2 regions of the Rhizobacter fulvus genome follow, and region 1 is predicted to be linked to the other one. Evidence: riboswitches for the same ligand, from Rfam matches in the RefSeq annotation. Region 1 holds a riboswitch; the other holds the start of a gene.
What was found. A riboswitch is a leader RNA that binds a small molecule or an ion and turns the genes downstream of it on or off. The one in region 1 is predicted to bind S-adenosylhomocysteine.

Region 1 (4,415 bases):
TTTCGGTCAGGCCCATGCCGATCTCGGCGCAGCCCAGCACGCGGAACATCTCGGCCTTGACGGTGTGGTCCGGGCACGCCGGGTAGCCGGGCGCCGGGCGGATGCCGCGGTACTTCTCGGCGATCAGTTCGGGCGTCGTCAGCTGTTCCTCGGGCGCGTAGCCCCAGAACTCGGTCCGCACGCGCTGGTGCAGCCGCTCGGCGAAAGCCTCGGCGAGGCGGTCGGCGATCGCCTTGAACATGATCGAGCTGTAGTCGTCGAGGTCGGCGAGGAACTGCCGGTCCTTCTTCTCGGCGCCGATGCCGGAGGTGACCGCGAACAGGCCGATGTGGTCGGCCACACCGGAACCCTTCGGCGCGATGAAGTCGGCAAGGCAGCGGTTGGGGCGCATCACCCCGTCGACCACCGGACGCACGCTCTGCATCCGCAGGCCGCGCCAGGTCATCAGCACCTCGCTGCGGGTGGCGTCGGTGTAGATCTCGATGTCGTCGTCGTTGACCGTGTTGGCCGGGTACAGGCCGATCACGCCGTTCGCGGTCAGCCAGCGGCCCTCGACCGCGCGGCGCAGCAGGCGCTGGCCGTCGCTGAGCACCCGGCGCGCCGACTCGCCGACGATCTCGTCGTTCAGGATCGCCGGGTACGGGCCGGCCAGGTCCCAGGTCTGGAAGAACGGACCCCAGTCGATGCTCTGCGCGATTTCAGCCAGATCGTAGTTCTTGAACACGCGGCGCCCGGTGAACTTCGGCACCGCCGGCACGAAGCTCGACCAGTCGATCGGCGTCTTGTTCGCGCGCGCCTGCGCCAGCGTGACCAGCGGCGTCGCCTTCTTGTTGGCATGCTGCTCGCGCACCCGCACGTAGTCGGCGTTCAGCTCGTCGATGTAGGCCTTGGCGCGGTCGTCGCTGAGCAGGTCGGAGCAGACGCTGACCGAGCGGCTCGCGTCCGGGACGTAGACGACCGGGCCCTCGTAGTGCGGCGAGATCTTCACCGCCGTGTGCACGCGGCTGGTGGTTGCGCCGCCGATCAGCAGCGGGATCTTCTTGATGCGGAAGTAGTCGTCGCGCTGCATCTCGCCGGCGACGTGCTGCATCTCCTCGAGGCTCGGCGTGATCAGGCCCGACAGGCCGATGATGTCCGCGCCCTCGACCTTGGCGCGCGCCAGGATGTCCTGGCACGCGACCATCACGCCCATGTTGACGACCTCGAAGTTGTTGCACTGGAGCACGACGGTGACGATGTTCTTGCCGATGTCGTGCACGTCGCCCTTGACGGTCGCGATCACGATCTTGCCCTTGGCCTTGGCCTCGCCGCCCGCCTCGACGTGCAGGCGCTTCTCTTCCTCGATGTAGGGCAGCAGGTGGGCGACCGCCTGCTTCATCACGCGCGCGCTCTTGACCACCTGCGGCAGGAACATCTTGCCCTGGCCGAACAGGTCGCCGACGATGTTCATGCCGTCCATCAGCGGCCCTTCGATCACGTGCAGCGGCCGGCCGCCCTGCGCGAGCACGCGCTGGTAGACCTCCTCGGTGTCCTGCGTGATGAAGTCGTTGATGCCATGCACCAGCGCGTGGCTCAGGCGCTCATCGACCGGCTTGGCGCGCCAGGCGAGGCGCTGGCTGTCGTCCTTGGCGGCGCCCTTCGCGTTCTCGGCCACCTCGACCAAGCGCTCGCCGGCGTCCTCGCGACGGTTCAGCACCACGTCCTCGACGCGCTCGCGCAGCTCGGGCTCCAGGTCGTCGTAGACGCCCATCATCCCGGCGTTGACGATGCCCATGTCCATGCCGGCCTGGATCGCGTGGTACAGGAACACGGTGTGGATCGCCTCGCGCACCGGGTCGTTGCCGCGGAAGCTGAAGCTCACGTTCGAGACGCCGCCCGAGACCTTCGCACCCGGCAGGTTCTGCTTGATCCAGCGGGTCGCGTTGATGAAGTCGACCGCGTAGTTGTTGTGCTCCTCGATGCCGGTGGCGATCGCGAAGATGTTCGGATCGAAGATGATGTCCTCGGGCGGGAAGCCCACCTCGTCGACCAGCATCCTGTACGCCCGCTCGCAGATCTCGGTCTTGCGCTCAAAGGTGTCCGCCTGGCCCTTCTCGTCGAACGCCATCACGACCGCCGCAGCGCCGTAGCGCTTGACGAGCTTGGCCTGGTGCTTGAACTGCGCCTCGCCCTCCTTCAGCGAGATCGAGTTGACGATGCCCTTGCCCTGGATGCACTTCAGGCCGGCCTCGATCACCTCCCATTTCGACGAGTCGACCATGATCGGAACGCGCGCGATCTCGGGCTCGCCGGCGATCAGGTTCAGGAAGCGCACCATCGCGGCCTTGCTGTCGAGCATGGCCTCGTCCATGTTGATGTCGATGACCTGCGCGCCGTTCTCGACCTGCTGGCGCGCCACGCTCAGCGCCTGCTCGAACTCGCCGTTCAGGATCATCCGCGCGAAGGCCTTCGAGCCGGTCACGTTGGTCCGCTCGCCGACGTTGACGAAGAGCGACCCTTCGCCGATCAGCACCGGCTCCAGGCCGGACAGTTTCATCGGGGGGACAGTGATCTTGGACATCGCGGGAGAGCTCGAATGAGGCCCGCGCTGCTCACCGCGGACCGTGAAAGGTCGGGTGAGCGCCGTTGTACCAGCGGCTTGCGCCACCGTGCCCGAGCCTGGCAGTCGTCGATCGACTGTCGCAACGCTCCTCGGGCGAGTCGGGATTCTAGGTCAGGCCGTCTCGGCTTCCAGCGCCAGTTCGCCGAACAACGTGCCTTTGTGCCCGCAACGCGGCTGGTACTTCCCGACCTTCTGCGCGATCGACGCGATATGCGCGGGCGTCGTGCCGCAGCAGCCGCCGGCGATGTTCAGGAAGCCCGCCTTCGCGAACTCCTCGAGCAGGCTGCCGGTGATCTCGGGCGTCTCGTCGAAGCCGGTCTCGCTCATCGGATTGGGCAGGCCGGCGTTCGGGTAGCAGCTGACGAAGGTGCCGCCGGCAATCCGCGACAGCTCCTCGATGTAGGGCCGCATCAGCGTCGCGCCGAGCGCGCAGTTCAGGCCGATCGCGAGCGGCCTGGCGTGGCGCACGCTGTGCCAGAACGCGCTGACGGTTTGGCCGGACAGGATGCGGCCCGAGGCATCGGTGACCGTGCCCGAGATGATCACGGGCAGGCGCTCGCCGGTGTCTTCCATCAGTTCGTCGAGCGCGAAGATCGCGGCCTTCGCGTTCAGCGTATCGAAGATCGTCTCGACCAGGAACAGGTCGCAGCCGCCTTCGAGCAAGCCACTGGCCTGCTCGTAGTACGCGGCCTTCAGTTCGTCGAAGGTGACGTTGCGCGCCGCCGGGTCGTTCACGTCAGGGCTGATGCTGGCGGTCCTGGGCGTGGGCCCGAGCGCGCCGGCGACGAAGCGCGGCTTGTCGGCGCTGCTGAACTTGTCGCAGGCCTGGCGCGCGAGCTTCGCGGCGGCCACGTTCATCTCGCGGGCGTAGGCGCCCAGACCGTAGTCGTCCTGCGCGACGGTGGTCGCGCCGAAGGTGTTGGTCTCGATGATGTCGGCACCGGCCGCGAGGTACTGCTCGTGGATCTCGAGGATCACCTCGGGCTTGCTGAGCTGCAACATGTCGTTGTTGCCCTTCAGGTCCTTCGGGTGATCGGCGAAGCGCGCGCCGCGGTAGTCGGCCTCGCCGAGCTTGTAGCGCTGGATCATCGTGCCCATCGCGCCGTCGAGCACGGCGATGCGCTGCTTGAGAATCTCGGGCAGTTGCGCACCGCGGGTGAAGTTCGAGCTGTTCATTGGGGTATTGTAGAAAGCATGTCAAGCCCACGCCGCACGCCAGCATGAAGCACCTGGAGCCCCGCGCCACCTGGGCTTACCTGCACACCCACCCGGACGCGCTGTTCGTCGACGTGCGCATGGAGATCGAGCACCTGTACGTCGGCCATCCGCCGGGTGTGGTGCACATCCCGTGGTACGAGTACCCGGAGATGCACGTCGATCCTGCGCGCTTTGCGTCGCTGGTCGAGCGCGAGGCCGGAGACAAATCGCGACCGATCGTGCTGTTGTGCCGCTCCGGGCGGCGCACGATTCCCGCGGCTCAGGCGCTCGAAGCAGCGGGTTTCGGCGAGGTCGTCAACGTCGTGCACGGTTTCGAGGGCGAGCTCGACGAGCACTTCCAGCGCGGCAACCTCAACGGCTGGCGCTTCGACGGCCTGCCGTGGGAACAAATGTGAGCTGACGGCACCCGCCCGGCTCAGTGCAAAAAGCCCATCCCGCGCTGCTGTCGCACCTCGGGCTTCACGCGGTGCTCGGCTTCGAGCTGCGACAGGAACTCGTCGGGCCCGAAAGCCTCGCCGAGCACGTCGATCTGCCGCTTCACCGAAGCGAAGTCGCCCGGTGCGAGTGAACCCAGCTGCGCCAGGCGCCCGGCCTG
Region 2 (4,415 bases), 390 kb from region 1:
TCAAGCGGACGCTGCCCCAGGGCAGGCCCAGACAAAGAATTCTCGATTGCCGTCGCCGCCGGTGACGGGGCTGGCAAAGTAATCGCGCACGGTCAGGCCGAGCGCCGCGCACGCGTCGCGGATGCGTTTCTCGACACGCGGATAGGCCGAGGCGTGCTTCACCAGCCCGCCCTTGCCGATGTCCTCCGGCTGCAGTTCGAACTGCGGCTTGACCAGCAGCACGGCTTGACCGGCGGGCGCGAGCCACGTTGCGATGGTCGGCAGCACGTGGGTCAGGGTGATGAAGGACAGGTCCGCCACGACGAGGTCGAACGAGTGCGTCGGTTCCTCTTGCGCGAATGCCGAGCCCGCCACGTCGCGCGCGTTCAGACCTTCGTGCGTGGTGACGCGCGCATCGCCCGCGAGCGACGCCGCCAGTTGGCCGCGCCCCACGTCGAGCCCGACGACGCGTGCGGCGCCGCGCTGCAGCAGCGCATCGGTGAAGCCACCGGTGCTCTGGCCGACATCGAGGCAGTTCGCACCCGACGCGTCGACGCCGCAATGCGCCAGCGCCGCGTCGAGCTTGAGCCCGCCGCGCGACACGAAGCGCAGCTCCGCGTCGTCGGTGACCTCGATCTGGCAGCCGTCGGGCAACTCCTCGCCGGCCTTGCGCGGCAGCGCCCAGCCCTTCGGGCCGAGCCAGCGCACGGCACCCGCGTCGATCAGCCGCTGCGCGGCCGACCGGGTGGGTGCGAGGCTGCGCTGCACCAGCAGTTGGTCAGCGCGCACCGATCAGTACCGATACGTATCCGGCTTGTACGGGCCCTGCTTCGGCACGCCGATGTACGCGGCCTGCTCGTCGGTCAGCTCGGTCAGCATCGCGCCGACCTTCTTCAGGTGCAGGCGCGCGACCTTCTCGTCCAGGTGCTTCGGCAGCACGTAGACCTTGCCGATGTCGTAGCTGTCCGGGTGCGAGAACAGCTCGATCTGCGCGATCGTCTGGTTCGCGAAGCTCGAGCTCATCACGAAGCTCGGGTGGCCCGTGCCGCAGCCCAGGTTCACGAGGCGGCCCTTGGCCAGCATGATGATCTTCTTGCCGTCCGGGAAGGTGATGTGGTCGACCTGCGGCTTGATCTCGTCCCAGGTGTACTTCTCGAGCGACGCGATGTCGATCTCGTTGTCGAAGTGGCCGATGTTGCAGACGATCGCCTGATCCTTCATCGCGACCATGTGCTCGTGGCGGATGATGCCCTTGTTGCCGGTCGTGGTGACGAAGATGTCGGCCTTGTCGGCGGCGTACTCCATCGTCACGACCTTGTAACCTTCCATCGCGGCCTGCAGCGCGTTGATCGGGTCGATCTCGGTGACCCAGACTTGCGCGCTCAAAGCACGCAGCGCCTGTGCCGATCCCTTGCCCACGTCGCCGTAGCCGGCCACGACCGCCACCTTGCCGGCGATCATCACATCGGTGGCGCGCTTGATGCCGTCGACCAGCGACTCGCGGCAGCCGTACAGGTTGTCGAACTTGCTCTTGGTGACGCTGTCGTTGACGTTGATCGCGCGGAACGGCAGCGTGCCCTTCGCGCTCATTTCCTTCAGGCGGTGCACGCCGGTGGTCGTCTCTTCGGTCACGCCGATGATCTGCGCGGACTTGCGGGTGTACCAGGTCGGGTCGGTCGCGAGTTTGGCTTTGATCGCGGCGTACAGGCAGGTCTCTTCCTCGCTGGTCGGGTTGGCGATGACCGACGCGTCCTTCTCGGCCTTCTTGCCCAGGATCATCAGCAGCGTCGCGTCGCCGCCGTCGTCCAGGATCATGTTCGGGCCTTCACCTTCGGCACCCTTGGCGCCGAATTCGAAGATGCGATGGGTGAAGTCCCAGTATTCGGCCAGGGTCTCGCCCTTGTGCGCGAACACCGGCGTGCCCTCGGCCACCAGCGCCGCGGCGGCGTGGTCCTGGGTCGAGAAGATGTTGCACGAGGCCCAGCGCACGCTGGCGCCGAGTGCCTGCAGCGTCTCGACCAGCACGGCGGTCTGGATCGTCATGTGGATGCTGCCGGTGATGCGCGCGCCCTTCAGCGGCTGGGCTTTCGCGAATTCGTCGCGGATGGCCATCAGGCCGGGCATCTCGGTTTCGGCGATCTTGATTTCCTTGCGGCCCCAGGCGGCGAGGCTGGCGTCGGCGATCGCGAAATCGGCAGTGGCGCTGGGTGAAGACTTGAGAACGGCGTTCATAACGGGCTCCGAAGATTGAGGAACCCGCACGCGGACACGAAGGGAAAGTTGGAACTCACCCACGAGGTCGAATCGTGCGGGTGAGCGCGGTTGCAATTCAAATTCCGAGCCTGGGGACGCACGCTCGAACACGGCGGCGGGCCTTGCAACGCTCCTCGGAAAGTTCACGGATTGTAGGCGACGGTCGGCGCCGCCGCAAAAGCCCTGTGCAAGACTCGCGGGCATGAGCGTGACTTCCCGTGCAATCTCCGCCCCCGCTGGCAGCCGCCCGTGGGCCGAACTCCCCGCCGCCAACGCCCGCCGCGTGCGCGGCGTGCTGACCGACATCGACGACACGCTGACCACCGCCGGCGCGATCACGCCAGAGGCGCTCGACGCGCTCGCCGCGCTGAAAGCCGCCGGCCTGCCGGTCATCGCGATCACCGGCCGGCCGATGGGCTGGAGCGAGCCGTTCGCACGCGCCTGGCCGATCGACGCGATCGTCGCGGAGAACGGCGCGGTCGCGCTGTTCCGCGAACCGGGCGCCCTCGCGATCGAGTACGCGCAGGACGTCGCCACCCGCCGGGACAACGCGGTGCGCCTGAAGGCAGTCGCCGCGCAAGTGCTGCGCGAGGTGCCGGGCGCCACGCTCGCGCAGGACAGCCCGGGCCGCGTCACCGACATCGCGATCGACCACGACGAGTTCGCGCACCTGTCGGCGGCGCAGATCGACGCGGTGGTCGCGCTGATGCACGCCGCCGGCATGAACGCGACCGTGAGCTCGATCCACATCAACGGCTGGTTCGGCGCGCACACCAAGCTGAGCGGCGCACGCTGGATCGTGCAGCGCCTGCTGGGGCGCGACATCGAGGTCGAACGCGGGGACTGGGTCTACGTCGGCGACTCGACCAACGACCAGCTGATGTTCGGCCACTTCCCGCTCAGCGTCGGCGTCGCCAACCTGATGGAGTTCGCGGCGCAATTGACCACCTGGCCGGCCTACCTGACCGACGGCGCACGCGGCGCCGGCTTCGCCGAAGTGGCGCGGCGGCTGATCAGCGCGCGGTGATCAGCGGGTTCATCGAGGTCATGGTCGCCGGGCCGAAGATCGTCGCGAAGGCCACGTCCTTGGCGTCGCGACCGATCGCGATGCGCACGAGTTCGTCGACCGGCGACATGCGCGTCGCGTCGAACATCACCCAGCGGCCGCCGAGGTAGGCCTCGAACACCGCGTGGAAATCCGGCGGCGGCTCCTCGAAGCGGGCGTAGCCGACCACCAGCCGTGCCGGGATGTTCAGCGCGCGACAGAAGGTGACGCCCAGGTGCGCGAAATCGCGGCACACGCCGGCGCGCTGCACGAACACATCGCGCGAGGTCGTGGTCGCCTGGGTCGAGCCGACCTGGTATGCGACGTTGTCGTAAATCCAGTCGACGATCGCCTGCACCCGGGCATGGCCGGGCGGCAGGTCGCCGAACTGCATCTGCGCCGCGCGGCCGAGCAGGTCGGACTCGCAATAGCGCGTCGGGTTGAGGTTGTGCAGCAGATGGTCCGGCAACTCGGCGATCGGCATCTCGCGCGCCTGCGGATCGACCGCGATCGGGCGGCGCTCGACGCTCGCCCGGTAGCGCAACTCGACCGGCCCCGCGTCGGCGTGCAGCCGCAGAAAGCGGTGGCCGACGGTCGGATCGCAATACACGTGGTGCGGCAGCTGCGGCGTGATGACGAGCGACTCGTCCAGCACGCGCTGGTCCAAGCCGTCGAGCGCGTGGATCTGGAACAGGAAATCGGTCGGCCCGTTGACCTGGTAGGCCAGCGTGCAGTCGATGTCGAAGGTGCGCGCGGACTGTGCGGCGGTGCGGTCGGGCGCGGCGGCGGCGGCGATGGGTGCGTCAGGGGCGAGGATGTCGGACATGGCGTGGTGATCGTGGAAGAACCGGACCGCCATTGAATCGTGCCGACCGGTCGCTCGCCAGCGCCGCGGCGCCCGAGGCGCAGTAGGACAAGCACGCATCCCGCGCGCGCACGACAACGGTGCGCCGCCTGTGCAAGACTTCCTGCCCCGACCACCGCCCTGCACCGCCCCGACCCGATGCCCACCGACACCGCGAGCGCACCCGATCACCCGACGCTCGTCGTCGCCGCCGCGCTGGCGCTCGCTGCCGCCGTGTCGCTCGGCCTGGCGCGCTTCTCCTACGCGCTGCTGCTGCCGCCGATGCGGGCCGAC

Region 2: linked by a shared signal. The riboswitch ahead of ahcY (adenosylhomocysteinase) and the one ahead of metH (methionine synthase) in region 1 are both predicted to bind S-adenosylhomocysteine.

Annotation. Positions count from the first base shown of each region.
Region 1 is NZ_OZ224516.1:2,580,850-2,585,264, reverse strand. It holds gene metH (methionine synthase) at 1-2,560, opposite strand, end outside; S-adenosyl-L-homocysteine riboswitch at 2,611-2,699, opposite strand; gene ACWH49_RS12305 (homocysteine S-methyltransferase family protein) at 2,714-3,778, opposite strand; gene ACWH49_RS12300 (rhodanese-like domain-containing protein) at 3,823-4,215, shown strand; gene ACWH49_RS12295 (ATP-binding protein) at 4,236-4,415, opposite strand, start outside.
Region 2 is NZ_OZ224516.1:2,970,261-2,974,675, reverse strand. It holds gene ACWH49_RS14200 (TlyA family RNA methyltransferase) at 1-768, opposite strand; gene ahcY (adenosylhomocysteinase) at 772-2,211, opposite strand; S-adenosyl-L-homocysteine riboswitch at 2,287-2,374, opposite strand; gene ACWH49_RS14190 (HAD-IIB family hydrolase) at 2,441-3,259, shown strand; gene ACWH49_RS14185 (transglutaminase-like domain-containing protein) at 3,246-4,103, opposite strand; gene ACWH49_RS14180 (YbfB/YjiJ family MFS transporter) at 4,281-4,415, shown strand, end outside.